Regions from separate parts of the Buttiauxella sp. 3AFRM03 genome, predicted to be linked through region 2. Evidence: predicted binding sites of a transcription regulator. Region 2 holds the regulator's gene; each other region holds the start of a gene.
What was found. The regulator Fur, encoded in region 2, represses iron uptake genes when iron is present. The targets are predictions, from matches to a motif close to ATAATAATGAGAACNACTATCAA.
Positions count from the first base shown of each region.

Region 1: a site for Fur is predicted at 2,255-2,277, ahead of sufA (Fe-S cluster assembly scaffold SufA). Genes of this name have one in related genera too.
Region 3: a site for Fur is predicted at 4,596-4,618, ahead of fhuA (ferrichrome porin FhuA). Genes of this name have one in related genera too.
Region 4: a site for Fur is predicted at 2,105-2,127, ahead of D8682_RS06460 (siderophore-interacting protein). Genes of this name have one in related genera too.

Region 1 is NZ_CP033076.1:5,159,404-5,165,594, forward strand. Features, by position in the region: gene D8682_RS25695 (hypothetical protein) at 66-380, opposite strand; partial or broken gene D8682_RS25700 (hypothetical protein) at 677-865, opposite strand; gene D8682_RS25705 (aminoglycoside phosphotransferase family protein) at 1,079-1,906, shown strand; gene sufA (Fe-S cluster assembly scaffold SufA) at 2,320-2,688, shown strand; gene sufB (Fe-S cluster assembly protein SufB) at 2,697-4,181, shown strand; gene sufC (Fe-S cluster assembly ATPase SufC) at 4,198-4,944, shown strand; gene sufD (Fe-S cluster assembly protein SufD) at 4,919-6,191, shown strand, end outside.
Region 2 is NZ_CP033076.1:1,603,146-1,609,336, reverse strand. Features, by position in the region: gene chiP (chitoporin) at 457-1,854, shown strand; gene chiQ (ChiQ/YbfN family lipoprotein) at 1,902-2,231, shown strand; gene fur (ferric iron uptake transcriptional regulator) at 2,321-2,773, opposite strand; gene fldA (flavodoxin FldA) at 3,060-3,590, opposite strand; gene ybfE (LexA regulated protein) at 3,743-4,024, opposite strand; gene ybfF (esterase) at 4,160-4,936, opposite strand; gene seqA (replication initiation negative regulator SeqA) at 5,131-5,673, shown strand; gene pgm (phosphoglucomutase (alpha-D-glucose-1,6-bisphosphate-dependent)) at 5,699-6,191, shown strand, end outside.
Region 3 is NZ_CP033076.1:2,084,410-2,090,600, reverse strand. Features, by position in the region: gene hrpB (ATP-dependent helicase HrpB) at 1-879, shown strand, start outside; gene mrcB (bifunctional glycosyl transferase/transpeptidase) at 959-3,511, shown strand; gene D8682_RS11225 (hypothetical protein) at 3,667-4,398, shown strand; gene fhuA (ferrichrome porin FhuA) at 4,644-6,191, shown strand, end outside.
Region 4 is NZ_CP033076.1:1,054,732-1,060,922, forward strand. Features, by position in the region: gene bhsA (multiple stress resistance protein BhsA) at 1-176, opposite strand, end outside; gene D8682_RS06455 (TetR/AcrR family transcriptional regulator) at 426-1,058, shown strand; gene D8682_RS06460 (siderophore-interacting protein) at 1,111-2,004, opposite strand; gene iutA (ferric aerobactin receptor IutA) at 2,198-4,387, shown strand; gene D8682_RS06470 (Gfo/Idh/MocA family oxidoreductase) at 4,508-5,536, shown strand; gene D8682_RS06475 (glycine zipper 2TM domain-containing protein) at 5,624-6,160, opposite strand.

The DNA of each region.
Region 1 (6,191 bases), 1.8 Mb from region 2:
GAGAAATTCACACATCCCTCTTCTGACTGTATAGAGTGAGAAGAGGAATGATCTTTTATGATGACTTACTGGCTAAATACTCCTTTGGCTCTCGCCTGTTGGCAGGAGATATAGCCATAATGTTTGCGGTTTCCATTCTCATCGAATGCCACATAAAAAGGCATTGTCTCAGCATCTTTTTTTAGCGTGTAATTGATGCAAGTCCCATTGATTTCTGGAACATTCATCTCACTGTCTGGTTTCCCACCCGCTGCAATAACGGAGCTTTTTGTCGCATTAGTCGCGTACGTCGCTTGTACTAACGGATCATTATCAAACTTCATAAAACTGAAACTACAGGCACTTAATAAAGGCACAATTATAAAAGGTGTATAGCGCATTGAATATCCTTCCGTAGAATATAATTACCAACAAAATTAAAATTAACGAACCGATTTTTCTTGCTCGTCAAAGCCACTTTCTCATATATATTAAGCGTATGAAGGACTCAGTACAATTACCGGGCTAATGGTCACGGTATTTAACAAAATGAAGAACAGGGGATATTGTCGCTGGGCATAAAAAAGCCCCGCAGATGCGAGGCTCACGGACAGGGGAATATGTTAATCGAACACACCGTTAATGACGGAGGTCACAATGGCCATGCTTAAAGCAATAAGCACCAAATCATTACCCACCGCTTGCCATGAGCCTCATTCGACTTTCCGTTACCCTGGCCTTTGTTGCCCTGGTTACCGCTATTACCACTGTTACCGTGATTACCGCCACCATTGCCGTTGCCCGGGTTTGCATAAACGGGGGCGGCAAGGACAGTCAGAGAAATAACCGCCGCAAATGCAGTTTTGAGAGTGCGACGCTTAATCATGATGCTTATTCCTTGAGGGGAAATACACACTTTGAAAATATGATGAGGTTATAACCTTAACAATCTTATGTTTTCTTATTTTTAAATACAGTTGCATGAATGACCTAACCATCAGATTTAAGTTGAGAAAAATTTACTCAAGCTATGAGTTAGAATTGTTCACATGCCTGTCGCATTCAGTGACTTTCACGATAAGGAAGTAAGGAAAATATTATGGACATTAGCGGGTTCACACTCTGGTTAGATCGCTGGAACCTCATTCCAGATGGTACACCGTTCACAACCCATACCTCCAAACTCTTGCCTGTTGAGACAATAACAGGAGGTATGAAAGCCATGCTTAAAATCACAGATGATGCGGATGAACAATCCGGTAATGCTCTAATGTCATGGAGGGAAGGAAATGGCGCAGCACAGGTTATTGCATATGAAAATGAAGCCATTCTTCTCGCACGCGCAATGGGGGAGGCATCACTCTCCTCTATGTCCCCGGAAGGTCAGGATGCTGAGGCGTGTCGGATTTTATGCTTTACAGCAAACAGACTTCACACCACCCCAAAACGGCCTTTACCACAACTTCCGACTCTGGCTGAGTGGTTTTGTCCTCTTCAATCAGCAGCCCAGCTGTATGGAGGCATCCTGTCGCGTAGCGCTGAAATAGCAGAAGAGTTGTTATCGACTCCACAAGAGTTGGTCGTATTACATGGCGACTTACATCATGAGAACGTTCTTTATTTCGGTGCCTCAGGCTGGCTGGCCATTGATCCAAAAGGAATCATCGGTGAACGAGGTTTCGACTTTGCCAATATTTTTACCAATCCGGATCTTGGCAATCCCATACCCCGGGTTGCTACTGTCCCAGGAATATTTAAACAACGACTGAATCTGGTTAGCGAAATGGCGGGCCTTGATAGAGAGCGTCTACTCAAATGGATCATTGCGTGGTGCGGACTCTCAACAACATGGTCACTCGAGAGCAACGAGACAGCATCCATAGCATTAGAAGTTGCAGCGCTGGCAGTGTCCGAACTGAATCAGTGAACATGCAGTCTCGAGTTAAATGCCCATAGGCCACCTGTCTGGATCTTGAAACAGGAAGTGTTGAGGCTATTTTCACGTCACCAGATTAAGCAGAAATAGTTAAATTGTTGATGTTGCAGTAAATCGTTGTTTTCAGACATTTTAGGTTACCTATCGCATAAATCGGTATTCTCTATACATCTTTTACTTTCTATCACCTAATCATTCGCCCGGCATTTAAATCCTTCTCAATTCAGTGGCTTAAATAGCTCTTTTCACCACCTGCAAGACTTTCAGTAGGGTCTATCCTTAGTTAAGACGCCTAAAAATGCAGCATTTTTCGAATACCCCTGTTATCAGGATGTTGTATTGATAATAGTTATCATTAACATGGGGTGTAGGCCTTTAGGCGCCAAAACATTAAGAGGTGAACTATGGATGTGCAAACCGGTAGCTTCGATCCCAGTGAATTTGCCTGGAAGGGACTGACGTTGACCCCTGATGCGTGCTCACATATTCGCAAACTGGCAAGCCAGCAACCTGGATTTTTGGGTGTGCGTTTGGGGATTAAACAGACAGGTTGTGCAGGGTTTGGCTATGTACTGGACACCGTAAAAGAACCAAAACCCGACGATCTCCTTTTTGAAACAGACGGCGCAAAGCTGTGGGTGCCACTTTCAGCGATGCCGTTTATCGACGGGACGGAAGTCGATTATGTGCGCGAAGGATTAAACGAAATATTCAAATTCAACAACCCGAAAGCCCAGCACGAATGTGGCTGTGGTGAAAGCTTTGGGGTGTAGGCGGGATTATGTCACGTAACACTGAAACGTCTGAAGAAGTGCAAACCTGGGCGGGCAGCCATTCTTATAAAGAAGGTTTTTTCACCCAGTTAAAAACCGACGAAATGGCGCACGGCATCAACGAAGATGTGGTGCGGGCAATTTCTGCGCGGCGTAATGAGCCTGAGTGGATGCTGGAATTTCGCCTGAGCGCATATCGTGCCTGGCTTGAAATGGAAGAGCCGCACTGGCTGAAGGCCAATTACGAAAAACTTAACTATCAGGATTACAGCTATTACTCCGCGCCGTCGTGCGGGAGTTGCGACGATAACGGTGAGTCTCAACCGGGTGCGGTTCAGAAACCCGGCAGCAACGCCTATCTGACCGGTGAAGTAGAAGAGGCATTTAAACAGCTAGGTGTTCCGGTGCATGAAGGCTCGAATATCGCCATGGATGCGATTTTTGACTCCGTTTCTGTTGCCACCACTTACCGTGAAAAACTCTCTGAACAGGGGATTATTTTCTGCTCCTTTGGCGAGGCGATTCACGAATTCCCTGAGCTGGTGCAAAAGTATCTCGGCACCGTGGTTCCGAGTAACGACAACTTCTTTGCCGCACTTAACGCGGCGGTTGCCTCCGACGGCACGTTTATTTATGTGCCGAAAGGCGTACGTTGCCCGATGGAGCTTTCTACCTATTTCCGTATTAACGCCGAGAAAACTGGGCAGTTCGAACGTACCATTTTAGTCGCTGATGAAGGCAGCTACGTCAGTTATATCGAAGGGTGTTCAGCACCTGTGCGCGACAGCTATCAGCTTCACGCAGCGGTGGTGGAAGTCATCATCCATAAAGATGCTGAAGTGAAATATTCCACGGTACAAAACTGGTTCCCAGGCGATGGCAACACGGGTGGCATTCTGAATTTTGTGACCAAACGTGCGCTGTGCGAAGGGGCAAATAGCAAAATGTCCTGGACGCAATCCGAAACCGGTTCTGCTATTACCTGGAAATACCCAAGTGTCATTCTTCGTGGCGATAACTCTATTGGCGAGTTTTTCTCTGTCGCCCTGACAGCCGGGAATCAGCAGGCCGACACTGGCACCAAGATGATTCACATCGGCAAAAACACCCGCTCGACGATTATCTCGAAAGGGATCTCGGCCGGACACAGCCAGAACAGTTATCGCGGTTTAGTGAAAATCATGCCGACGGCGACCAACGCCCGTAACTTCACACAGTGCGACTCGATGCTCATCGGCCCGGACAGCGGCGCGCATACTTTCCCGTATGTTGAATGCCGCAACAACACCGCCCAGCTTGAGCACGAAGCGACCACCTCGCGCATCGGGGAAGATCAGTTGTTCTATTGCCTGCAACGCGGGATAGCCCAGGACGATGCAATTTCGATGATCGTCAACGGGTTCTGTAAAGACGTGTTCTCAGAATTGCCGCTCGAATTCGCGGTGGAAGCACAAAAACTATTAGCGATCAGTCTGGAACATAGCGTCGGTTAAGGATTAAGGGAAAATTATGCTGAGCATTAAAGATTTACAGGTAAGCGTTGAGGACAAAGAGATCCTGCGCGGTTTGAGCCTTGAAGTGAAACCGGGCGAAGTACACGCCATCATGGGGCCGAACGGCTCCGGGAAAAGCACGCTTTCCGCAACGCTTGCCGGGCGTGAAGATTACGAAGTCACTGGCGGACAGGTGCATTTCAAAGGCAAGGGTCTGCTGGAATTATCGCCGGAAGACCGTGCCGGAGAAGGCATTTTTATGGCGTTCCAGTATCCGGTAGAAATTCCGGGAGTCAGCAACCAGTTCTTCCTGCAAACCGCGCTGAATGCGGTGCGAGAGTATCGCGGCCTTGAAGAACTCGACCGTTTTGATTTTCAGGATTTGATGGAAGAGAAGATCAAACTGCTGAAAATGCCGGAAGATTTGCTGAGCCGTTCAGTGAACGTGGGTTTTTCTGGCGGTGAGAAAAAACGTAACGATATTCTGCAAATGGCGGTGCTTGAACCGGAACTGTGCATTCTTGATGAGTCAGATTCCGGGCTGGATATTGATGCGCTGAAAATTGTCGCTGAAGGTGTTAACTCCCTGCGTGATGGCAACCGTTCATTCATCATCGTTACGCACTACCAGCGTATTCTTGATTACATCAAGCCTGATTTTGTTCATGTGTTGTATCAGGGCAGGATTGTGAAATCGGGAGATTTCAGTCTGGTGAAACAACTGGAGGAGCAGGGTTATGGCTGGCTTACCGAACAGCAGTAACAGCAACGCTCTGCAACAGTGGTACCACCTGTTTGAAAGCCAGGGCGATAAACGAAGCAAAGAAGCGCAGGAACATATGCAGCAAATGCTGCGTCTGGGTCTGCCAACGCGCAAACATGAAAACTGGAAATATACGCCACTTGAAGGGCTACTGAATAATCAGTTTATCTTGCCCGCACCTGAAGTTTTTACAGCTGTGCAACGCGACGAGCTGGTGCTGCCAATAGATGCGTGGCGACTGGTGTTTGTCGATGGGCGCTTTAACGCTGAGTTAAGTGACGATCTCACCAATAGTGGTTTTGACGTTATCGTTGATGAAAAGCGTGATTCTTTGCCAGCAGCCGTGCAGGGTGAAGTGTTTCTGCATCTCACTGAAAGCCTCGCCGAAAGCGTGACGCATATCCGTGTTGCGCGAAATCATAGCCCCGCTAAGGCGTTGTTATTGATGCACATCAGTCGTGGCAGTGAATTGGGTGAAATGAATACTGCGCACTATCGCCACCATTTATCTCTTGGTGAGGGTGCTAAAGCGACGGTTATCGAGCATTACGTCAGTCTGAATGATCAGGCGCATTTCACGGGCGCACGCTTGACTGTAGATGCAGCGGCAAACAGCCAGTTGCACCACTACAAGCTGGCGTTTGAGAACGCGCAAAGCTACCACTTTGCCCATAACGATTTAGTGATAGGCCAGGATGCCACCGTTGACAGCAACAGCTTCTTGTTGGGTGCCGCGGTGTTGCGCCATAACACCAGTTCGCAGCTCAATGGCGAAAATACGCAGTTGCGCATGAACAGTCTGGCGTTGCCGATTAACAACGAAGTGTGCGACACGCGAACCTGGCTTGAACACAACAAAGGCTACTGCAACAGCCGTCAGCTGCATAAAACCATCGTGCGCGATAAAGGCCGTGCGGTGTTTAACGGCATGATCAAAGTGGCGCAGCATGCGATTAAAACTGACGGGCAGATGACCAACAACAACCTGTTGCTTGGGCGTCTTGCGGAAGTGGACACCAAGCCACAACTGGAAATTTACGCCGACGATGTGAAATGCAGCCATGGTGCCACCATCGGCCGTATCGACGATGAACAGATGTTCTACCTGCGTTCGCGTGGCATTAAAGAGCAGGCTGCACTTCAGATGATTATCTATGCCTTCGCCGCAGAGCTTACGGAAAGCATTCGTGACGAAGCATTAAAACAGCAAGTGTTGGCGCGGATCGGCCAACGGTTTGCAGGGGGCG
Region 2 (6,191 bases):
CAATATGTAACAAAGACGCCGCAAATCGCGGCGTTTTTTTTTGCTTAATAATCACAGGATTAAATATTTACTTACATTCGCGATGCGAATTAATGTTATTTATATTTCCCTGGGAATTCTCTGGCTGGTCAATCTCGGAACATAATAAATCCTTTCTTTTATCATGTGAGCGCTCTCATATGGTGGTTTATATCAATATTTGTTGATTTATAAACATAAAATTCCACAGTTGATTTTTGTTACAAATACTCATGAATTATGTGCTCTCTGTCATAATATCGGAATGAACTCTTACAAAGTCGTTGATAATTCGCGTCGCGAAAAATAGTCTTATGGGGAGCAGTAAATGCGGGAAAATATTTATAACCGCTTTAGCCGTTAGGCATTTTTACTTTTTTCGCTATCTGACGTCTTTTAACGTCCGGCGATTATTTATACGTCAAAGAGGAATTTTATATGCGTACGTTTAGTGGCAAACGTAGTGCGCTGGCCCTTGCTATTGCAGGCGTCACGGCTCTTTCTGGACTGGTTGTTATCCCTCAGGCAAGTGCAGCAGGTTTTTTTGATGATTCAACACTGACCGGTGGTGTTTATTACTGGCAGCGTGAACGTGACCGTAAAGATGTTACGACAGATAAATATGAAACTAACCTTTCTCACGCTACCTGGAACGCCAATCTGGACTTCCAGTCCGGTTATGCTGCTGACATGTTTGGTCTGGATATCGCCGCCTTTACTGCTATCGAAATGGCAGAAAATGGCGACAGCGGCCACCCGAATGAAATCGCATTTTCCTCTTCAAACAAAGCTTACGATGAAGATTATTCCGGCGATAAGAGCGGTATAAGCCTTTATAAAGCCGCAGCTAAATTCAAATACGGCCCGGTTTGGGCCCGTGCGGGTTACATCCAGCCAACAGGGCAATCTTTATTAGCGCCACACTGGAGCTTCATGCCTGGTACTTACCAGGGCGCTGAAGCCGGGGCAAACTTTGATTATGCCGATGCTGGTGCTCTGAGCTTCTCCTACATGTGGACCAATGAGTATAAAGCTCCGTGGCACCTGGAGATGGACAAGTTCTATCAGAACGATAAGAACACCAAAGTTGAGTATCTGCACTCGCTGGGCGCGAAGTATGACTTCAAAAATGATCTGATTCTTGAAGCGGCATTCGGTCAGGCAGAAGGGTATATCGACCAATACTTCACTAAAGCAAGCTACAAATTTGATGTAGCTGGCAGCCCATTGTCTACCAGCTACCAGTTCTACGGTTCGCGTGACAAAGTCTCTGATGGCAGCGTTAACGATCTGTATGACGGCACCGCATGGTTGCAGGCTCTGACATTCGGCTACAAAGTGGGCCAGGTTGACCTGCGGCTCGAAGGTACCATGGTCAAGGCTGATGGCCAGCAGGGCTACTTCCTGCAACGTATGACCCCAACTTACGCATCGTCAAACGGTCGTCTGGATATCTGGTGGGATAACCGTTCTGACTTCAACGCCAATGGTGAAAAAGCCATCTTCGCGGGTGCCATGTATGACCTGAGCAATTGGGATCTGGCTGGTTGGGCTGTAGGTGCTTCGTATGTTTACGCATGGGATGCAAAACCAAGCTCTAAACCAACCACTGACGGTTACTACGATGCTGACAATCGCCTGAAAGAATCGGCGTACAGCCTTGATGCGTTGTACACCATTCAGGATGGGCGCGCGAAAGGCACTCTGTTCAAACTGCACTTCACTCAATACGACAACCACTCCGACATCCCAAGCTGGGGCGGTGGTTACGGCAACATCTTCCAGGATGAGCGTGACGTGAAATTCATCGTCATCGCACCGTTCACCATCTTCTGATTCGATTCCGGGCGTGAAAGCGCCCGGTTTTATAAAGGATATCGAGCATGAAAAAAATCATTTTGGTTACGGTCATGGCTTTAGGTTTGAGCGCCTGCGCACAACCCTCTAAAACGGCACCGGAAGATACAAAACTGAAACAAGCCTATAGCGCCTGTATCAATACCGCAGAAGGGAATCCTGATAAAATTCAGGCCTGTCAGAGCGTGTTAAACGTGCTGGGTCAGGAAAAGGAACACCAGGAATTTGCGAAGAAAGAAACGGTGCGCACCCTGGATTATCAAAACTGTATTCAGGCCACTCGTACTGGTAACGACCAGGCGGTAAAAGCCAAGTGCGATAAAATCTGGCAAGAGATTCGTGCGAACAACAAGTAATCTGTGAATTCAGGCAATAAAAAAACCGGTGAGCTTCCTCACCGGTTTTTTTATACCTGACATCTGGTTCAGAATGTCAGATATGCGGATTACTTTTCGCTGATTTCGTGTGCATTCTCGTCGGTACGGCAATCACCTTCAGCGCAGTGACCGTAAAGGTACAGGCTGTGGTTGGTCAGACGGATGCCATGGCGTGATGCGATTTCACGCTGACGAGATTCAATTGAATCATCACTGAACTCAATAACTTTGCCGCAGTCCAGGCAAATCAGGTGGTCGTGGTGATGTTGTTGAGTTAACTCGAATACGGATTTGCCGCCTTCGAAGTTGTGACGAGTGACAATGCCTGCATCATCAAACTGGTTTAGTACACGATAAACTGTGGCGAGACCAATTTCTTCGCCCATATCAATCAGACGTTTGTATAAGTCTTCCGCACTGACATGATGGTTCACCGGACCCTGTAGCACTTCAAGGATTTTTAATCGCGGAAGCGTGACTTTCAGGCCGGCCTTCTTCAATGCGGTATTATTGTCAGTCATGCGGAAATTGTCCTGTTGCTTAACGGATCGCTCGGACTCAGGGTGAGCGTTAAGATGAATGCGTCTCATTATAGAACTGCAGATTCTAAATGGAAACCGCAAGTATTATTCATAATCAAGCTAAAAAATGGCGGCTGAGTCGCGATTTAATTGCCTTGTTAGCTATTTAGCCAGGGGGTCATTGTACAGGGACAAACCGAAAAGTTAAAAATTTGTAGCGATTATTTTAATCGGAATAATCTATCAATGTGACGCAACCCGTTTAAAAGCTGCGTCACATCCAGAATCAGGCGTTGATGATATCTGCCAGGTTCAGCTCGTCAGAAACTTGTTTGACCCATTTCTGAACGCGTTCAGCAGTCAGTTCTGGTTGACGATCTTCATCGATAGCCAGACCGACAAAGTGATCGTCGTCAGCCAGACCTTTAGAGGCTTCAAAATGGTAGCCCGCCGTTGGCCAGTGACCGACGATAGCAGCACCGCGTGGCTCAATGATGTCACGGATAGTGCCCAATGCGTCACAGAAGTATTCTGCATAGTCTTCCTGGTCACCACAGCCGAACAGGGCGACCAGTTTGCCGTTGAAATCAACTTCTTCCAGAGTCGGGAAGAAGTCATCCCAGTCGCATTGCGCTTCACCGTAATACCACGTTGGAATGCCGAGAAGCAGAATATCGAAGCCTTCCAGGTCTTCTTTGCTGCTCTTAGCAATGTCATGCACCTCAGCAACGTCTTTACCGAGCTGTTTTTGAATCATCTTCGCGATATTTTCGGTGTTACCAGTGTCGCTGCCGAAAAAAATGCCTACGATTGCCATGAGTAAAATAACCTCTTGATACTTAATGGTATGGTGGCTGCTAATTGGCCACAGATAGGGCAATCATAGCAGAACACATTGCGGTGCGGAAACTGCTATCAGCCTGTTGTGCACAGACTGCAACATCGTATTCCGGGCATATAGCCTTTCAACTAACTGAGATGCTGCTTCAGTTGCGCGAGTAGAATCTCTTCAATCAACTCACTACGACTGATATTGCGCGCTTCAGCCAGATGATTTAGTGCATCTACTGCATCGTTATTGAGCTTCAGTTCCACTCGCTTCAGGCCGCGTACTTTATCGCGCTTGAGCTGGTTGCGTTTGTTGATACGCAGTTGCTCATCACGCGTCAGCGGATTAGTTTTTGGCCGCCCGGGGCGACGCTCGTCCGCGAACAGATCTAATGTAGTACGGTCCGTTTGTTCTTTTGCCATGATTAGACTACTGACAGGGAATTCAGGTGGCACGGAGCGGGGTGCTCTGGCGCATTTTAGCGCGCAATCATACATCAGCATGGCTTGCGCGCCAACGCGTTAGCTGCATCTAACAGCCAGTCGGTTTGTTTTTAATCAGTTTGCTGTACTTGCGTCGATAAAACGGTGGATTGCGCGCAAAACAGCATCAGGTTTTTCGGCGTGAACCCAGTGTCCGGCACCGGCAACCACATGAGCGCGCGCCTGAGGGAATTGCGCAAGCAGCGTTTCGCGGTGTGATTCGTCAACATAAGGCGATGCACCACCACGGATAAACAGTGCCGGTTCATTCCAGGTTGGGATAGCTTGCCAGCCGACAATATTCTCGTACTGTTCCCACAATACCGGAACATTAAACTTCCACTCGCCGTCAGCAAATGACTTCAGCAAGAATTGAATCACACCTTCTTCGTTCAGATGCTCACGCATCACCATAGCGGCTTGTTGACGTGTTTTCGCTCCACTACTACTGACTGCATTAATAGCCGCGAAAATTTCATCGTGACGGCGTACCTGATAATCCACCGGTGCAATGTCAATCAGCACCAGTTTATCAATGCGCTCAGGTGCAATAGCTGTCAGAGCCATCGCAACTTTACCGCCCATGGAATGGCCGATAATGATTGCTTTTTCAAAGCCATATTCTTCGAGCGTTTCAACCACATCCTGCGCCATCGCGGCATAGTTCATTTCAGAGCTACGGGGCGATAAACCATGGTTGCGCAGATCGATTTGCAGCAACGTATGATTTTGCCCGAGGTCGCGGGCCAACACGCCCAGGTTATCAAGGCTACCAAAAAGGCCGTGGATTAGGACGATGGGGGAATTACTAGTCGATTGTTGCGCAGTTTGCAGGCGAGCATTCAATTTCATGGCAAAGTTCTTTTTTTTTACTTCGTGAGGTTAGGGTATCATAACGGCATCCTGCCGCAGTGCCGCAAATTTCCAGTTTAGTCTGACTTTGTGGTGTGACATAAGTTTGGCGCTACCCGAGGTTGGGATTTGTGCGAATATGTACATATAATCCCAACAACTTGAATTCAGAAAAGATACCGCACCGGATTAAGATGAAAACAATTGAAGTTGATGACGAGCTCTATCGCTATATTGCCAGCCACACGCAGCACATTGGTGAAAGCGCGTCCGATATTTTACGGCGCATGTTGAAATTTACCGCCGGTCAATCTCCTGCTACACCAGTAACTACCGGCCAGACGGCAGCAGCTGCTGCTCCGGAAGCCAAACCCGTAAACAAAGCTCGCGATCGCGTACGTGCGGTTCGTGAATTACTGTTGTCAGATGAATATGCCGAGCAAAAGAAAGCCGTCAATCGTTTCATGATGGTGCTTTCTACTCTGTATACCCTCGACGCACATGCTTTTGGTGAAGCGACCGAGTCGCTGCATGGCCGGACGCGCGTCTATTTTGCAGGTAATGAGCAAACGCTGCTGCAAAATGGCAACCAGACCAAACCAAAGCATGTTCCGGGCACGCCATACTGGGTTATCACTAACACCAATACGGGTCGTAAATGCAGCATGATTGAACACATCATGCAATCAATGCAGTTCCCTGCGGAATTGATTGAAAAGGTTTGCGGCACAATCTAACACCTCGCGTCAGAAGGAAAGGCCAATGGCTAACCACCCTCGTGCAGGACAACCGGCACAACAGAGCGATTTGATTAACGTAGCCCAACTGACGGCCCAGTATTACGTGCTGAAGCCTGAAGTGGGGAATAGCGAACACGCGGTGAAATTCGGTACCTCCGGCCATCGTGGTAGTGCGGCACGTCATAGTTTCAACGAACCTCACATTCTGGCGATTGCTCAGGCGATTGCTGAAGATCGTGCAAAAAATGGCATTACCGGGCCGTGCTACGTGGGTAAAGATACCCACGCGCTATCTGAACCTGCGTTTATTTCCGTGCTGGAAGTGCTGGCTGCAAACGGTGTGGATGTCATTGTGCAGCAGGCAAACGGCTACACGCCAACGCCTGCCATTTCACATGCCATTCTGACGCATAACAAAAACGCTGGTGCGCAGGCTGACGGCATCGTCATTACGCCTTCGCACAACCCACCGGAAGACGGTGGTATCAAATACAATCCGCCTAATGGTGGCCCGG
Region 3 (6,191 bases), 480 kb from region 2:
GCGATGCTTAATCAGGACGATCCTTTAACGCGTTATGAATGGCTGTTAGCACCGTTGTTATTGCAGGGAAGTAACACGCCTGATGCGCGAATCTTGCAGGCTATTCCGCTGGATATTGACGCACTGACTGCGCAATGCCCGATGTTGCTGACGCAAAGCGACTCCGTGGAATGGGACGAAACGCAAGGTACTTTAAAAGCGTTTCGCCGCAGCCAGATTGGCAAGCTAATTCTGAAAGTTCAGCCGCTGGCGAAACCTTCCGAAGACGAATTGCATCAAGCGATGCTCAATGGCATTCGCGAAAAAGGGCTGTCGGTATTGAACTGGTCAGCGCATGCGCAACAGTTTCGTTTGCGCCTGGCATGTGCGGCAAAATGGTTGCCGGAACTTGCCTGGCCTGATGTTTCGGACGATGCTTTGCTGCGTGATTTAGACAGCTGGTTATTACCTGAACTGCATGGTGTACACTCGCTGCGGGCATTAAAAAACATTGATGTCACACGTGCGTTACACAATTTGCTCGACTGGAACGCGCGTGCACGTCTGGATAGTGCGTTGCCAACTCATTACACTGTGCCGACTGGCAGCCAGATAGCCATTCGCTATGATGATGAAAACCCGCCAGTTCTTGCTGTTCGTATGCAGGAGATGTTTGGCGAAGCGCGGACGCCAGTAATTGCTGAAGGCCGTGTGCCACTGGTTCTGGAACTGCTCTCCCCGGCACAGCGGCCACTACAGATAACGCGTGATTTAACCGCTTTCTGGAACGGAGCCTACCGGGAAGTGCAAAAAGAGATGAAAGGACGTTATCCAAAACACGTCTGGCCGGATTCGCCAGCAGACGCGCAGCCCACGCGGCGCACTAAAAAGTACCAATAACTTTGAGAGATTTCCTCTTCCGACCAGAGCGGAAGAAAGGAGAATCAGGCGATGCGCCTTATTTTTGGTGGAGAAAGCAATGGCGGGGAATGACCGCGAACCGATTGGACGTAAAGGTAAACCTTCACGTCCTGTAAAAGAGAAAGTAAGCCGCCGTCGAGTCCGTGAAGAGGAATACGACGCGGATTACGATGATGATTATGATGACGAGGAACCGATGCCGCCACGCAAAGGAAAAGGCAGCGGCAATGGCCGTCCGCCACGTAAAAAGCGCCGCTGGTTGTGGTTCTTAGTCAAACTGTTTGTTGTCTTTGTCGTGCTGTTCGTGATCTACGGCGTCTATCTTGACCAGAAGATCCGTGCCCGTATTGATGGCAAGGTCTGGCAACTGCCGGCAGCAGTGTATGGCCGTATGGTGAACCTTGAGCCAGACATGCCGTACAGCAAAAAAGAGATGGTCAACCTGCTGGAAGCCACGCAGTACCGTCAGGTGACGAAGATGACGCGTCCTGGTGAGTTTACAGTACAGGGCAACAGCATCGAAATGATCCGCCGTCCGTTTGATTTCCCTGACAGTAAAGAAGGGCAGATCCGCGCACGTCTGGTGTTTGATAATGATCATCTGGAATCGATCCAGAACATGGATAGTAACCGCAGCTTCGGTTTCTTCCGTCTGGATCCACGTTTGATCACCATGTTGTCTTCACCGAACGGTGAGCAGCGTCTTTTCGTCCCACGCACCGGCTTCCCGGATTTGTTGGTTGATACGCTGATTGCTACCGAAGACCGCCATTTCTATGAACACGATGGCATCAGTTTGTACTCCATCGGTCGTGCGATGCTGGCGAACTTAACCGCGGGTCGCACCGTGCAGGGCGCAAGTACGCTGACGCAACAGTTGGTGAAAAACCTGTTCCTGTCGAGCGAGCGCTCTTACTGGCGTAAAGCGAACGAAGCGTACATGGCGCTGATCATGGACGCCCGTTATGGCAAAGATCGCATCCTTGAGCTGTATCTGAACGAGGTGTATCTCGGCCAGAGCGGCGATAACGAAATTCGCGGTTTCCCGCTGGCGAGCCTGTACTACTTTGGTCGTCCGGTTGAAGAGCTGAGCCTTGACCAGCAAGCGTTGCTGGTGGGCATGGTGAAAGGGGCGTCGATTTACAACCCGTGGCGTAACCCGAAACTGGCGCTGGAACGTCGCAACCTGGTATTGCGCTTGCTGCAAGAGCAGAAGGTGATCGACCAGGAACTTTACGACATGCTGAGCGCCCGTCCTCTGGGTGTGCAACCGCGCGGTGGCGTGATTTCGCCACAGCCTGCTTTTATGCAGATGGTGCGTAACGAGCTTCAGACTAAGCTTGGTGACAAAGTTAAAGACCTGTCTGGGGTGAAGATCTTCACCACGTTTGATTCCGTTTCCCAGGATGCGGCAGAGAAAGCGGTAAGCGAAGGGGTTCCGGTACTGCGTGCCTCTCGTAAGCTCAAAGATCTCGAAGCGGCTATGGTGATTGTTGACCGTTCGACCGGCGAAGTTCGTGCCATGGTCGGCGGGGCAGAAACGCAATTTGCCGGCTTTAACCGTGCGATGCAGGCTCGTCGTTCCATCGGTTCTCTGGCAAAACCAGCGACTTATCTGACGGCGTTAAGCCAGCCGGATTCGTACCGCCTGAATACCTGGATTACCGATGCGCCAATCGCGCTGAAACAGCCAAACGGACAAGTGTGGTCGCCGCAAAACGATGACCGTCGCTACAGTGAGAGCGGTAAGGTCATGTTAGTGGATGCGCTGACGCGTTCGATGAACGTGCCAACCGTAAATCTGGGGATGGCGTTGGGCTTGCCAGCCGTAACCGACACCTGGGTCAAACTCGGCGTGCCGCAGAACCAATTGCATCCGGTTCCGGCTATGTTGCTGGGCGCGCTGAACCTGACGCCAATCGAAGTGGCGCAGGCATTCCAGACCATCGCCAGCGGCGGTAACCGTGCAACGCTTTCTGCATTGCGTTCGGTGATTGCGGAAGACGGCACCGTGCTATATCAAAGCTTCCCGCAGGCGGAACAGGCAGTTCCTCCGCAGGCAGCCTACATGACGCTGTTTACCATGCAGCAGGTTATGGCTCGTGGTACCGGGCGTGCGTTGGGTGGCAAGTATCCGAACCTGCATCTGGCAGGGAAAACGGGTACCACCAACGATAATGTGGATACCTGGTTTGCCGGTATTGATGGCAAAGAAGTGGCGATTACCTGGGTAGGACGTGACAACAACCAGCCGACCAAACTATATGGTGCGAGCGGGGCGATGTCGCTGTATCAACGTTATCTGGCTAACCAGACGCCAATTCCGCTGGTGCTGAATCCACCGGAAGACATTGTTGATATGGGTGTTGATAGCGCGGGTTACTTCCAGTGTGGTGGCGGTGGGGATCGCGTCCTTCCTGTCTGGACGACCAATCCGGATGGATTGTGCCAGCAAAGCCAGCAGGCCGAGCAGACCAATAATCCATTTAATCAGTCGCAGCAGCAACAGCCTCAACAGCAGCCGCAGCAACAGCAGCAACAACCTCAGCAGCAGCCTGAATCCAGTGATGGTGTTGCCGGTTGGATTAAGGATATGTTCGGCGGGAATTAATTGCTGAACGTCCTTGTGTGCCACCTTTTAGAATAATAATCTAACGGGTGGCATATATTTTTCTTAATTATTTATTTCCTGTCTGCCTCTTGTGAAGAATGCTCTAATGTTTTGTTGAATGCTTAAAATTTCACAGTACAAGACAGGAAAGTCAGATGGACAGCAAAACATTTCAAAAAATAGTATTACCACATCTCACCGAAGCCATGCTTTTTACCCGTTCCAGGTTATCTCTAAAATCATCTAATAAGTTTTATCCAGATAAAAATATGATTGAAAAGTGGATGTTGACGAATCCGCAAAAATATCGGCTGCATACCCTTGGCGGGGACAAGATGCGCAGCGCGGCGGTTTCTGCACAGCGCAAACTCAAGCTATCTTCCAGGCAACTGTACCAAAAAGTTGAAAATGATTACCGCAATGGAGTGCAGAACGCAGGCAATTGTGGGGAAAATGCCCGAATCGCTTTTTGCTATCTCACCGATCGTATTAGCAAGCTTGAACGGAAGGTCGGGTGCCCAATCCTTATATTACAAATTTTCCTTCAACATCCCGTGGATCACTGTCTGGTATTAGTCGGCACACTACCTCGTCGCGGCAGTCGGAAATTAATTGAGAACACATTAATATGTGATCCATGGGCGAAAATCGTTTGCCCAATAGCGCATTACTCCCTCGAATGGAAAATGAAAATGAATAAATGGTCCAATCGTGGGCTTATGGGGAAATGTGTCGAAGGTACGTTTGACCCTTTTTACGATGAATGTTCTCGCGAGAGTATTCGCGTGGGTAAATTTATTATTTTTGAGCAAACCGCTGCTGGGAAAACACTCGCTTCAAAAAATAAACAGCATTATTCATTGATAGACAGAAGCGCGATTTCCTGAACCACTCGCATTAGCCATTCGGTCACGTTGCTGACAGCGTGATCGGGATGTGTCATTCCTGCCTGGTTTTCTCTGTTTGTGAGTCCTTTTTCACTCCTTGCACTTTGTATGGTTATTTTTTATCCCCCTGGTCCCCCAGGGGGTGTGATCCGCTTGCCATGCACTTTCCGTTTCGTCTATTATTCTGCGGCATAATAATAATTCTCGTTTTCGTTATCATTCGTTACTTCATCAGAGATAATACAATGGCGCGCTTAAGAACTGGACAACCAGTCAATACCTCAATTCGCAAACTTGCATTCTTTGTTGCTGCCGCTGTAAGCGGTGTCAGTGCATCAAGTTTTGCAGCAGACAACACAACAGCTAAAGAAGATACCATCACCGTTTCCGCCAGTGTTGCTGACGAAAGCGCGTGGGGCCCGTCTCCAACGATTGCCGCTAAACGCACGGCAACCGCGACCAAAACTGATACGCCAATTGAAAAGACTCCACAGTCTATTTCGATTGTGACTCGTGAAGAGATGGATACTCACCAGCCAGCTTCCGTGAAAGAAGCGTTGGGCTACACGCCAGGTATCACCGTTTCTACCCGTGGTGCATCCGACACCTATGACGCGGTGAAAATTCGTGGTTTCGGTTCGGTTAACCAGAACAACTATTTAGATGGCCTGAAACTTCAGGGCGACTTCTATAACGAAGTGATCATCGACCCGTACATGCTTGAGCGCGTGGAATTAATGCGTGGCCCAACTTCCGTGCTGTACGGAAAAAGCAGTCCAGGCGGTATTATCACTATGGTAAGCAAGCGTCCAACCACTGAACCGCTGAAAGAAGTTCAGTTCAAGATGGGCACTGACAATCTGTGGCAAACCGGTTTCGACTTCAGTGATTCACTGGATGATGCAGGCGTTTATTCTTATCGTCTGACTGGTGTGGCGCGTTCTAACGACGACCAGCAACAATTCTCCAAACAGAAACGTTATGCGATTGCTCCGTCATTCACCTGGCGTCCTGACGATAAAACTAATTTCACTTTCTTAGCGAACCTGCAAGACACTCCAGAGACGGGTTATTACGGTTGGTTGCCGAAAGAAGGTACCGTTGAGCCGTTGCCAGATGGTTCTTATCTGCCGACTGATTTCAACGAAGGTGTTCCAAATAACACCTACTCGTTGTCCCATAAAATGGTCGGTTATACCTTTGACCATGAGTTCAACGACACTTTCACCGTGCGTCAGAACCTGCGTTATGTTGAGTCTAAAACCAATCAGAAAAGCGTTTACGGCACTGGCGTAGACTCTTCAGGTTATATGCTGACTCGCGGCACTGTTGTGGATAACGAAAAGCTGCACAACTTTGCTGTTGATACTCAAGTGCAAAGTAATTTTGCGACCGGTGACGTGGCACATACCTTGCTGACTGGTGTTGATTTCCAGCAGATGCGTAACGATGTGAACGCCACCTTCGGCAGCGCTCCGCCACTGGATTTGTATAACCCAGTGTACGAAAACTACGATTTTGGCGATGCAGACCCGTATCAGCAAAACAAACAGAAACAGACCGGCATCTACATTCAGGATCAAGCTGAGTGGAACAAGTTTGTTCTGACCGTCGGTGGCCGTTACGACTGGCTGAAACAGTCAACACTCGCTTACCAGGCGAATAACTACACCGAGCGTGACGATAGCGAATTCACTGGCCGTGCGGGTCTGAACTACCTGTTCGATAACGGTGTGTCGCCGTACATCAGCTACAGCGAATCTTTCGAGCCAAACTCAGGTGCAGATTTCTAC
Region 4 (6,191 bases), 550 kb from region 2:
TCTGCTTTTTCTGCCAGTTGATCTTCCAGAGAACCCAGGTTTGTCCCCCCAGTTGCCGTGATGGTACCGACTTTCTGTTGGCCATTTGGTGTTGCCTGAACTTCAACAGCGGCAAAGCTTGCGAAAGAGATTGAACTAAGAACCACAGCAGCGATGAGAGTTTTAACGTTTTTCATGATTTTTTACCTTGAGCAGATGATTTGTAAGGTCGTTAAGTTATTTACTTAACGATCGATAGGTAAATCATAAACGTGATCTTCATCACACGTCAAATTATTTTTATAACGCTCGTTAATTATTTTATAAACATACTATTTTTCATTACGATAGGATTAATTTATTTTTATCCTAAATGCCTATAGCTACTGAGTGTTATTATTTTTATAATGATCGTTCATTAAACAGACAAAGGTTAAACGGCACATATGTCATCTGATATAAGTTGCATCAAAAAAAGCCGTGGCCGTCCGAAGGTGTTTGACAGGGAAGCAGCACTCGACAAGGCCATGGCTTTGTTCTGGCAACACGGCTACGAAGCCACTTCTATGGCGCATTTAGTGGAAGCTACCGGCGCGAAAGCCCCGACGCTGTACGCCGAATTCACCAATAAAGAGGGGTTATTTCGCGCCGTGCTGGATCGTTATATCGCCCGTTTTGCGCAAAAACACGAAGCGTGTTTATTCTGCGAAGAACGCAGTCTCGAAGAGGCTCTGGAAGATTATCTGTCTCATGTTGCGAAGCTTTTCACCGACAAAGACACACCTGCGGGCTGCTTTATCATCTGTACTTCATCAGTGCTGGCGACCTCTTCGGATGATATTTCAGCCGTGATCAAAGCCCGCCATGCCATGCAGGAAGAAACGCTGATACGTTTTCTGAGCAAACGCCAGGCAAGAGGCGAGATTCCGTCTGAAAGCTGTGTCCGAAAACTGGCGAAGTATCTGTGTTGTATCGTTCAGGGGATGTCAGTCAGTGCGCGTGAAAATGCCAGTTATGAAGAGCTGTTGCAGATAGTGAATACCACGATGCGGCTGCTGCCAGAATTGAAGAAAGTTTAAACTGCGCTAAGGCGGATAACGCAAACTTATCCGCCTTAGCTAAAACACTGCTTTACCGTTGCCGCCCTTTACTCCAGTAAGCCATAAAGTTGATAGCATCATGGTTCACGCCACATTCTCCTATCAAATATCGCCGCAGCATTTTCACCACCGTCGACTCTGCCGCAACCCAGCCATAAAACGTATTGCTGGCGGTCGTGGCTTTATCCCACAGTAATTCACCTTCGGCTTCCTCATTGACCGTTTCAGCAACGCCCGCCGTTTTAGGCAGTTGTGCGTCGGTTCTGACTGCTTTTAGCAAGCACTCCCCGTGTCTCGCGTTAGAGGTTTTACGCGGCAACCAGTGAATGCTGGCAAAGCTATATGCGCTTAAATCCACACAATCGCCCTGCTCTGGCACCTCGAAAAATGCCTGTATTTGTGGTGGATTTGGCTGCGTCGCCAGCAGTTCAAGAATGCCTCGTGCCGCAGGCAATGCGGTTTCATCGGCAATAATCAGTGCCTGACGCAGGCCCTCAGGCGGCGTCCATTCATATCCACCACTGTCACCAGAATAAGCAGCATTCGGGGCGACAATTTGTATTTTGTCGCCAGCTTCAGCGGCAATCGCCCACGCAGAAGCCGGGCCTTCGGTACCATGGCTGACGAATTCAACCGTCACTTCCTGGCGCGCAGCATCGACGTGGCGCAAGGTATAAGTGCGCACAATAGGCCGCTTCTCTTTGGGCAATTCTTGCAGTAGCTGATACCACTGTGCTTGCTCTGGCAACGTTGGGATTGAACCGTCCTCTGACGGAAAAAGCATTTTGATGCGCTGATCGGGTGCATCACATTTCATGTTTGCAATGTCCGGACCGCCAAACACCAGGCTCAACAACGAAGGTGAAACTTGTGATTTATGCACTAGCTGCACATTAAACAATCGATAGCCTTGCCCCCCTGCCATTTCGACTCCTCTGCCGTCTCCGGCTACATCCACAAAAAGTAAACCACAGAAATCATGTGATTATTCATGAGATTAATTTGAGAAATACTATCAATTGAGATTGATAATGAGAACCGTTATCGGCAAAATCCAGCTCGTTCTTATTTCAAAACATTTATAAATGTTAATATTTTCCATCTAAGGAATGATGATGATGCATAAAAACGCGCGCTGGGTGCTTAACCCGTTGCTTCTGGCGATGATGGCTCCGGCTGTCGCGCAGCAAACTTCCGAAGAAAACATTCTGGTTTCTGCCAACCGTACACACCGTACTGTGGCTGAAATGGCACAGACCACCTGGGTCATAGAAGGCGCTGAGCTTGAACAGCAGATTCAGGGAGGAAAGGAGCTGAAAGACGCACTTGCACAGTTAATTCCCGGTCTGGATGTCAGCAGCCAAAGCCGCACCAACTACGGCATGAATATGCGTGGCCGCTCTATCGTGGTGTTAGTGGATGGCGTGCGCATGAACTCGTCCCGTACCGATAGCCGCCAGCTAGATTCCATTGACCCGTTTAACATCGAGCATATTGAAGTGATCTCCGGTGCGACATCACTGTATGGCGGCGGCAGTACCGGCGGCTTGATTAATATCGTGACGAAGAAAGGCCAGCCTGAAACCCAGCTGGAATTTGAAAGCGGGATTAAATCAGGTTTCAACAGTAGCAAAGATCACGACGAGCGCGTCGCAGGCGCGATTTCTGGCGGTAACGATCATGCATCAGGGCGTTTATCGGTGGCGTATCAAAAATTTGGTGGCTGGTATGACGGCAACGGCGACCAAACCCTGCTCGACAATACACAGACCGGTTTGCAGTATTCTGACCGTCTGGATGTCATGGGTACGGGCACATTAAATATTGATGAAACCCAACAGCTGCAACTGGTGACACAGTATTACAAAAGCCAGGGTGATGATGATTACGGCCTGGATTTAGGGAATAATTTCTCGGCGGTAACCGGCAATGGCAAGGCGTATGTCAGTGACCAGCTTAATTCAGACCGTATTCCTGGCACCGAGCGCCATCTCATTAGCCTGCAATATTCCAACAGCGATTTCCTCGGGCAGGAATTGGTGGGGCAGATTTATTATCGCGATGAGTCCCTGACGTTCTATCCGTTCCCGACGCTGACACGTAACACAGTCACCAGTTTCTCCGCCTCGCAACAAGATACCGATCAGTACGGTGCGAAACTGGCAATGACCAGCCAACCGCTCGACGGCTGGCAGATTACCTATGGTGTGGACGCCGATCACGAGAGCTTTACCTCGAACCAAATGTTCTTTGATTTAGCAAAAGCGAACGCCTCAGGTGGCCTGAATAACCAAAGCATTTACACCACCGGTCGCTACCCTGGCTACACCATTACTAACCTCGCGCCGTTCTTGCAAACCAGCTATGACATCAACGACCTGTTTACCGTAAGCGGCGGTGTGCGCTACCAGTGGACCGAGAATAAAGTTGATGACTTTGTTGGATTTACTCAGCAGCAAGGTATAGCGAACGGTATCGCAAAATCGGCCGATGCCATCCCTGGTGGCAGCACCGATTACGACAACGCGTTATTCAATGCTGGCTTACTGATGCACATTACCGAGCGCCAACAAGCGTGGTTCAACTTCTCGCAAGGCGTTGAATTGCCTGACCCTGGCAAATATTACGGCAACGGGACTTACCGCCTGGTTAATGGCCATTACCAGCTCGTGAACAGCGTTAACGTTGGGCAGTCTAAACTTCAGGGCATTAAGGTCGATTCTTATGAGTTAGGCTGGCGCTATACCGGTGATAGCCTGCGCAGCCAGATTGCGGCGTATTACTCGTTGTCCGATAAATCTATCGCCATCAACCGTGCAGATATGACCATCAATGTTCAGGATGATAAGCGTCGTATTTACGGTGTTGAAGGTGCGGTGGATTACTTCATTCCGGATTCAACCTGGAGCACCGGGATTAACTTCAACGTGCTGAAATCCGAAACCAAAGTTGACGGAAAATGGCAGAAATGGGACGTGATTTACGCCAGCCCATCGAAAGCCACCGCCTACGTTGGCTGGGCGCCAGATCCATGGAGCCTGCGTGTTCAAAGCCAGCAGACGTTTGATTTGACTGATGCCAGCGACAATAAAATCAACGGTTACAACACTATCGACTTTATTGGTAGCTATGCGTTACCCGTGGGTAAACTCAGCTTCAGCATCGAAAACTTACTGGATAAAGATTACACCACCGTATGGGGCCAGCGCGCACCACTGCTGTATAGCCCAACTTACGGCAGCCCATCGCTGTATGAATACAAGGGCCGTGGACGCACTTACGGTGTGAACTACTCTCTGCTGTTCTAAGGTGGTTTCTACAGGCCGGTCAAAAACCGGTCTGTTTTTACGCCCACAAACAAATTGGTACTCGACCCGAAATCGATAGTCATTTAAAACATAGGGACTCTAATTATAGGTACTATGAATATGTTGGCAGGTATCATTGGTTTAGGTTCGGTCATCGAAACCGCTTATCTTCCGGCTTTACGCCGTATGTCCCTTCCCGCTCTCGAACTTTATGGTTATGACGCTGACCCAGCGCGCCAGCTTGAGGGAATTAGCCGTTGTGATTCGCTTGATACGCTGCTGGCTAAACCGCTCGACGTGGTGCTAATCACCACTTCTTCGCTTCATCATTTACCCGTGCTCGAAAGGGTTTTGCAAAGCCGTGTTCCCGCAATCGTCGTTGAAAAGCCGGTTGCCGCCACGCTCACGCAACTTAAGAAACTCGAAACATTACTCGAGCAACCGCAAGCTGCCGCTCGTGTTCTGGCGCTGGATCACTGGATGATTCGCACTCAAGCTAGCGACTGCATTCACAACATCAGTGAAATAAGCCGCATCGAAGGTTTTTTGCAGGAACCCAGTGGGTTTAATGCCGCTGGTGAGCCTGCCGCGTTGAATTTTGCCACCGGTGAGGCGGATACCCGCCAGCTACGTCATCCTGACGGCGTGATTGTTGATATCGGCACGCATGTCCTCGCCATGATGCGCGAAACACTCTATCAGTTAGGTGGTAACCATCGGTTAGAGATTGAGTTGAGCTACGCACGTGACCGTCTGGGAAATGAGATTGCAGCAGGCGATTTTACCACCGCAGAAGGTGAAGCCCTGCTGACCGGCACCCTCAGCGATATTCCGTTCACTCTCCATCTTAATAAATATGCTGGCCCTGCGGGTGGGCAAAAAGGCATGCGTATCTATCTGCATGATGGGCGAGTCATCAATATCGACCGTGAAGGCCAGAATGAAGTGATTGAACGGACGACTGAGCACGAAACCAGGCGTCAAACCCTTGCAGGGCCGTTATATGACCGTTGTTTACATGACGTGGTGTTTGGTGAGAACAGGCTGTTTTTACGCTTACCCGAGGAGATCCCTGCTTACACTCAGCGACGGATAGCCGAAGTGACGGCGCTGCTGGAATTACAGCAGCAGTTACGTGGCCGCCATTAACAAAAAACCCATCTTTGCAGATGGGTTTACATTTTTTGGTGGATGACGCTATCGCTTATCCACCCTATGATACCGGCATGTTATCGGTTAGATTTTAGTCAAAACCAACTGGCCATTGTTATCCAGCGGGATCTGGTTGCCAGGGTCTTTATCCATGCGGATTTTCCCTTGCTGATCGCCGATGCGGTATGTGACGTCATAACCGAGCATTTTTTCTGACTTGTCGTACACGGTTTTACATTTTTGCTGTGTCGTGGTGTAGGTGTCGCGGTCCTGCATATTGCCTTGCACCTGGTTACCTGCGTAACCCCCACCTAATGCGCCCACCACTGTGGCAACATCTTTACCGCGTCCGCCGCCAAACTGATGACCAATCACGCCACCGGCAACCGCACCCAGTGCTGAACCGATGATGCGGTTTTCATCTTGTACCGGTCGGCGATGAGTCACCGCGACGTTCTGGCACTCTTTACGTGGCGTTTTTACCGTTTCCTTGATAGGTGTCGCTGACACCACCTGTGCGAACTGAGGACCACGGTCGAAAACGTTCATGCTGGCAACCGCCGCCACACCCAGTGCTGCGGCCACACCGATACCTATACCCGCTAACATTGATTTATTCACAGGACATCCTCCTGACTTTGCTATTGCTTAC